Regions from separate parts of the Neomicrococcus aestuarii genome, predicted to be linked through region 2. Evidence: riboswitches for the same ligand, from Rfam matches in the RefSeq annotation. Region 2 holds a riboswitch; the other holds the start of a gene.

Region 1 (3,404 bases), 1.2 Mb from region 2:
AGGATCTGCGGGTCTTCGCTCACCAGGTTGGCATTGCCGTGGCCAAACACGCGCTTGCGGTTCTTGACCTGAAGCGCCACTTCGCGGGCTGCGCCGTGCGCAATTCCGGACAGGGCAATCAGCAAAATGTGCTGGTACAGCGCTGCTTGGTAGGGGAAACGGAAGCCGAAGTCGTAGACGTTCTCAGGGTCTACCGGGGCATTCTTGAACACCGTGGTGCCGCTGCCGGTGCCCTTCTGGCCGAAGCCATCCCAGTCGTCAAAGGTCTCGATGCCATCGGTCTTGGTGCTCACGTACACCGAAATGTCCGAGCCGTCCGGGCGCTTCGCGAACACGTCGATCCACTCGGCGAAGATGGTGCCCGTGGTGTAGAACTTGGTGCCGTTCAGCAACAGCTTGCCGTCGCGCTCTTCAAGAACCGTGGCCACGCCGCCCTGGCCTGGCTCGGTCCACGCGTTTCCGGCAATCTCGCCGTAGACGAAGCGCTTGAACCACGCACTGCGGTCATCGGTGACACCGTTGAGAACCTGACCGTGGTGGTAGAGGTTTTCCTCCACGAACGCCACGTGGGAGCGCAATGCCTGCGGGAGGTTGCTGTCCGCGGCAGCCAGCTCGATGAGCAGGGCCGTGAAGTCCTCCCACGTCAGACCGCCGCCGCCGAACTCTTGCGGCACGCGCGCGGCGGTGAAGCCTGATTCTTTGAGCCACTGGATGGGCTCGTGGGGCAGCTCGCCGTTGAGCTCGCGATCAACCGCTCCGGCCGCAATGCGGTCGAAGACGGGACGGTACTTATCAAGAGCTGATGCAAGAGACGTGGTTTCCACAGTTTGGGTGCTCACAGGCGTTTTCGCTTTCCGAGGGGACTCGTAGTCAAGCTAATGAACTCGAGATCCAGGTGATTAATGGCTCGGTGGGTTCCCATAAGAATCCACGCAAGTCGAATCAAGGGCAATGAATGTGACAGATCATGAAATTATTTGTCACCAATTTGCCAGACTGTATCCCTAGGGCGTTCAATTATTCGAGTAACCATCAAGAGTGGCTGAGAGATCTGGCTCGACGACGCCGCAGCAACCGCCTTAATCCGACGATTCGGCAACGAATCAGCGTGAAGGACGGTGCTACCGCCAGAATCGATGGAGTGTGATGACAACTTTCGTTTCTAACGTTTCGACGCCTGCGAGCGCTGCGTCGTCTGCGAACGGCACGGCTCAGCTGGCCGATTCTGCTTTCGCGGTGCATTTCGAGGGAGTCGGCCGTTCGTTCGATTCCGCGAATGACACCACCAAGGTGGTTCTTCGAGACATCGATTTGAGCGTTGCACCGCATGAGATCGTGGCAATTCTCGGCCCTTCGGGTTCGGGCAAATCCACGCTCTTGCGCGCAGCGTCGGGCTTGGACCAGCCAAACGAGGGTCGCATCCTGATTGATGGCGTCGCGGTCAAGGGCATTGACCCACGCTGCGCCGTCGCTTTTCAGGAACCGCGCCTCTTGCCGTGGCAGAACCTCGCCAAGAACGTGGAGCTAGGACTTCCAGCCGGCACCCCGAAGGCTGAGGGCGCCGAGCGCATCAAGAACCTCCTGCAGCTGGTGGGTCTGAGCGAGTCCGCGCACTTGCGCCCTCGCGAGATCTCCGGCGGCATGGCACAGCGCACCTCGTTGGCTCGCGCACTGGCTCGCCGTCCTGGCGTGCTGTTACTCGATGAACCTTTTGGCGCGCTCGATGCACTGACGCGACTAAAGATGCAGGACCTCTTGCTCGCCGTTCACGAAGCGCACCCCACCACGGTGCTCTTGGTGACGCACGATGTTGACGAGGCTCTCCAGCTTGCGGATCGCATTGTGGTCTTGGGCCGTGAGGACAACAAGCCTGGCGCCACCATCTCCCACGTGTTGACCGTTCCGGGCACCCGCCCGCGTGATCGCGCGGATGCTGAGCTGGCACGAATGCGCGCCGAACTGCTCTCGAGCCTCGGCGTAGACGCTCACCGCCACTAAGCCCTCTCACTTCCACACCTCAGGACCGAGTCCGGCCGCCAACGGTCGGCTCAGCTCACGCCACACGTATCAATTTTTCCCCTTTCTTCATACCCACCACTGAGGAGCACCATGTCTTTTTCCGGTAAAACACTGTCCGCCGTCGCTACGCGCCGTTCGATTCTTGGCTTCGGAGCCATCGCAGCCGCTGGCCTCATCACCGCTTGCGCAGGCGAAGGCGCAACGGGAACCAACGCTGGGACCGCAGCTGCGTCGTCGTCCGCCAATGCCGGTGGAAAAGTACTGAACATCGACTTCGCAACGTACAACCCACTTTCCCTCGTACTGAAGGAAAAGGGCTGGTTGGAAGCAACGCTCAAGGAGCAGGGCTACACCGTGAACTGGGTGCAGTCCGCCGGTTCCAACAAGGCCAACGAAGCGTTGCGCGCCGGCGCCATCGACGTGGGATCCACCGCCGGATCCGCCGCCCTCTTGGCTCGCTCGAACGGCTCCCCCATCAAGAACATCCTCTTGTACTCGCAGCCTGAATGGGCGGCCCTCGCAGTCGCGAAGGACTCCACCATCAAATCTGTCGCCGAGCTCAAGGGCAAGAACGTTGCCGCCACGAAGGGTACGGACCCGTACTTCTTCTTGTTGCAGGCGCTCGAGGCTAACGACCTCAAAGCATCTGACGTGACGGTCCAGAACTTGCAGCACGCCGACGGCCGTGCAGCCCTCGAGAACGGTTCCGTGGATGCATGGAGCGGCCTCGATCCGATCATGGCCGGTGCCGAGCAGGCTGGCGCGAAGCTTATCTACCGCAACGTTGACTTCAACACTTACGGCTTCTTGAACGCCACCGAGTCCTTCATCTCTGAGAAGCCCGAGGTCGCTCAGGCCGTCGTGGACTCCTACGAGTACGCCCGCGAATGGGCTCTTGAAAACCTCGAAGAGACCGCCACGATCCTCGCGAAGGTCGCCGGTCTGGAAGACGCCGTGGCCACCAAGGTCATCACCGAGCGCAGCAACTTGGACGTCGATCCTGTACCGGGCGAGAAGCAGCGCGTGGTGCTGGAGAAGGTCGGCCCGATCTTCGTTCAGTCCGGCGACGTCAAGGATCAGGCCACCGTGGACGCAGCCCTCGCCTCCATTTTTGATGACACCTTCGCTAAGAATGCCGACCCATCGACGGTGAAGGCATGAGCGTAGGCGTGCACGACGACGCTGTGGACACCACGGGCGGGACCCCCACTGACACCGTTGCTTCCCGCTCGCGGGTAGGCGGCGGTTCCGTCGGCAAGCGGATTGCGTTGGGGGCAATCGTGCCGCTTGCCATTTTGGTGCTGTGGCACTTTACGACGGCGCTGGGTGTTTTCTCACCCGTCCAGCTGCCATCACCGTGGTCTGTTTTGGAAGCCGGTGTTGAC
Region 2 (3,404 bases):
GACTACGCCGAACAACCAAATCCATACGCGACTAATCCCTACGCGGCTGGCCCGCAGCAGTATCCTTCGGCTTCTGGCAAGTCCTTCCTTGTCACGTGGCTCTTGTCCTTGTTGATCGGCTACTTCGGCGCCGACCGCTTCTACCTCGGCAAGATCGGCACGGGCGTTCTCAAGCTCGTGACCCTCGGTGGGCTCGGCATCTGGTACCTCGTGGATCTGATCATGACCCTCGCGGGTGCCACGCGGGACAAGGCGGGTCGTCGCCTTGAAGGCTATGAGAAGCAAAAGAAGGTCGCGTGGATTGTCTCGGCAATCGTCGTGGTGTTCGGCATGATCACCGGCCAGCAGAACTTTGATGGCGGTACGTCGTCCTCGTTTAGTTCTTCGGCTTCAGATTCCAGTACGACGACGCCTGCTGCGGCCGCGTCGTCAGCTCCGGCTGATGCGGCCTCGGCTTCTGCGGAAACTGCCGTTGAAACGACCGTGACCGAAACTCCGGCAGCGGAAGAAACAGCAGCCGAGGAAACGGTTGCTGAAGAAGCAGTTGCTGAAGAAACTTTGGCCGAGGAGCCCGAAGGCTCTGGTGCCGCCGCCTGGGCCGCCGGAAAGTTCGGCGAGTTCGCCACCATCACCAAGAAAGGCACGGGCGATACCGTCATCAAGTTGCCCGCTGGCGTGACCACCGCGATGGTGACGGCAACCTACAACGGTGAAGGCAACTTCGCGGTGATCGGACTGGATGAGGCGAATGATTCCACCGATCTGCTCGTGAACACTATCGGCTCCTACAAGGGCACCACGGCCCTCGGCGTAAACGCGTTCCAAGAGGTGAAGAGCCTTCAGGTTCAAGCGAGCGGTCCGTGGACTCTGAGCATCGAAACGCTCGGCAACGCCAAGGCTTTCGCATCGAAGGGTTCCGGTGACGCCGTGATGTTGTACGAAGGTTCTTCGGCAACGCTCACCGCAACACATAGGGGCGAAGGCAACTTCGCTGTCTTCGAGGAAAACGACGAGCTCTTCAACATGGGCTTGCTGGTCAACGAGATCGGCAACTACTCCGGCACGGTACCCCTGTCATCCGGACCGTCGTTGATCATCGTCCAGGCGGACGGATCGTGGACACTCGCCACTGAATAACCGCGACGCCGGCGAGTGAGAGTCGCCGGCACCACTGGCTCAACGCCAGAAAACCATGCCGAGAGTGACCGAGTTGGGGTGCGGCCACTCTCGGCACCTTGCGCTTTAACGCAAGCCAGCGTCGTCGTTCTGGAAATCGAATAATCTACGATCCACAACACACAGCGTCACAATTTCCGGAACAAGCTTTCACAATCGCAAGAAATGTGGTCAAATTGTTTCACCATCCCGAGCGGCCGAGAGATCTGGTTCTATGACGCCGCAGCAACTCCCGGCCCACCCGGATAAGTGCTACCGCCAGAAACGATGGAGAAAGCACAAGCTTTCATGGACGTGCGCGCTACCTGCGCACTGACGCCGTTGTACGGGATTCCTCACGAATATTGCCCCAAGGAATCACAACATGAGCCAAGTTGATGTCACCCCAGTAGCCGACCTCGAGACGCCACTGAAGTTCGCGTACTGGGTACCCAACGTCTCCGGTGGACTAGTCATCTCCACCATCGAACAGCGCACCAGCTGGGACTTCGAATACAACAAGAAGCTCGCGCGCATCGCCGAAAACGTCGGCTTCGAATACGCGCTCTCCCAGACCCGCTACGCCGCGAGCTACGGTGCTGCCAAGCAGCACGAGGCCACCGCCTTCACGCTCGGCCTCCTCGGCGCCACCGAACGCCTCAAGATCATCGCCGCCGTTCACCCCGGCATGTGGCACCCCGGCGTGCTCGCCAAGTGGCTCATCACCGCAGATCACATTTCCAACGGCCGCGCCGCCGTGAACATCGTGTCCGGCTGGCTCAAGGACGAATTCACGAACTTCGGTCTTCCGTGGCTTGAGCACGATGAGCGCTACGTTCGCACCGAAGAATTCATCTCCATCCTGCGCGGACTGCTCACGGAGAAGGACTTCTCCTTCGAGGGCAAGTACTACAACATCAAGGACTTCACGCTCTCCCCCGCGCCGCTGGATATCCCAGGTCGCCCGCACCCGGAGATCTTCTTCGGCGGAAACTCCACCGCGGCTCAGGCTGCCGCCGGCCACACCGCTGACTGGTACTTCTCCAATGGCCGCTCGCTGGAAGGTTTCCGCGACAACATCGCAGGCGTCGTGGCGGCCGCCGAATCCGGCAAGCGCACGGCACCGCAGAAGCCACGCTTTGGCATCAACGGTTTCGTGATCGCTCGCGATACGGAGAAGGAAGCCACCGAGACCTTGCGCGAGATCATCGCGAAGGCGCACCGCCCAGCCGTTGAGGGCTTCGCATCCGCGGTCAAGGAAGCCGGCCAGTCCACGAAGGACGGCAAGGGCATGTGGGAGGACTCGAGCTTCGAGGATCTTGTCCAGTACAACGATGGTTTCCGCAGCGAACTCATTGGCACTCCGGAACAGATCGCCGAACGCATTGTGGACTTCAAGAAGATCGGCGTGAACCTGGTTCTCACCGGCTATTTGCACTTCCAGGAAGAGGTTGAGTCTTTCGGTCGCGACGTGCTGCCGATCGTGCGCGAACTCGAGGCTGACTTGGCCCGCAAGAACGGCACCGAGCTCAACACCAGCCTCCTGCCCGTCGTAAACCTCGAAGGCGCCTCCGCTTAGTCGCGATGATCTGGGCGCTGCCTGATTCTTGCGCAGCGCCCTCCAAGCGCCGTTGAGTACCACTTTGTACGACGACGCAGCTCGGTTTTCGAGCGACCCTCAGCTCCCGCTGTCCTTCAGTGCGCCCAGAATCGGGCTCCAACGAGAGAAATTTTTGATGATTAGTCTGCGCCAACTCACGAAAGTGTATGGTCACGGCCCTGATGCCGTGACGGTGCTGGAAAACCTCGATATTGAGGTTGCTTCCGGCGAAATCCTGGCTGTTGTGGGCCCTTCGGGTGCCGGTAAGAGCACCCTTGCCCAGTGCATCAGTCTGCTGGAACGCCCGACGTCCGGCAGCGTGATCGTCAACGGCGAAGAGCTGTCCGGTCTGTCCGAGGCAAAACTACGCGTGGCGCGCCGTCGTATTGGCACCGTGTTCCAATCCGCAAGCCTCCTCTCCCGCAAAACCGCAGCCGAGAATGTTGCGTTGCCGCTCGAGTACTTGGGCGTCACGAAAGCCGAAACTAAGGCTCGCGTGGACGAGCTGTTGGACCGAGTGGGCTTGTCCCACCGCGCCAACCACTACCCGTTCGAACTTTCCGGCGGACAACGTCAGCGCGTGGGCATTGCCCGCGCTCTGGCCTTGCGACCCAGCGTGTTGCTCTCTGATGAGGCCACCTCCGGGCTG

What was found. A riboswitch is a leader RNA that binds a small molecule or an ion and turns the genes downstream of it on or off. The one in region 2 is predicted to bind S-adenosylmethionine.
Region 1: linked by a shared signal. The riboswitch ahead of HD598_RS06200 (ABC transporter ATP-binding protein) and the one ahead of sfnG (dimethylsulfone monooxygenase SfnG) in region 2 are both predicted to bind S-adenosylmethionine.

What each region holds. Positions count from the first base shown of each region.
Region 1 covers NZ_JACHDR010000001.1:1,403,824-1,407,227, forward strand. Annotated here, with positions in the region: gene HD598_RS13760 (acyl-CoA dehydrogenase family protein) at 1-839, opposite strand, end outside; SAM riboswitch class I at 1,027-1,143, shown strand; gene HD598_RS06200 (ABC transporter ATP-binding protein) at 1,147-1,998, shown strand; gene HD598_RS06205 (aliphatic sulfonate ABC transporter substrate-binding protein) at 2,110-3,180, shown strand; gene HD598_RS06210 (ABC transporter permease) at 3,177-3,404, shown strand, end outside.
Region 2 covers NZ_JACHDR010000001.1:236,878-240,281, reverse strand. Annotated here, with positions in the region: gene HD598_RS01065 (TM2 domain-containing protein) at 1-1,137, shown strand, start outside; SAM riboswitch class I at 1,358-1,450, shown strand; gene sfnG (dimethylsulfone monooxygenase SfnG) at 1,541-2,734, shown strand; gene HD598_RS01055 (methionine ABC transporter ATP-binding protein) at 2,892-3,404, shown strand, end outside.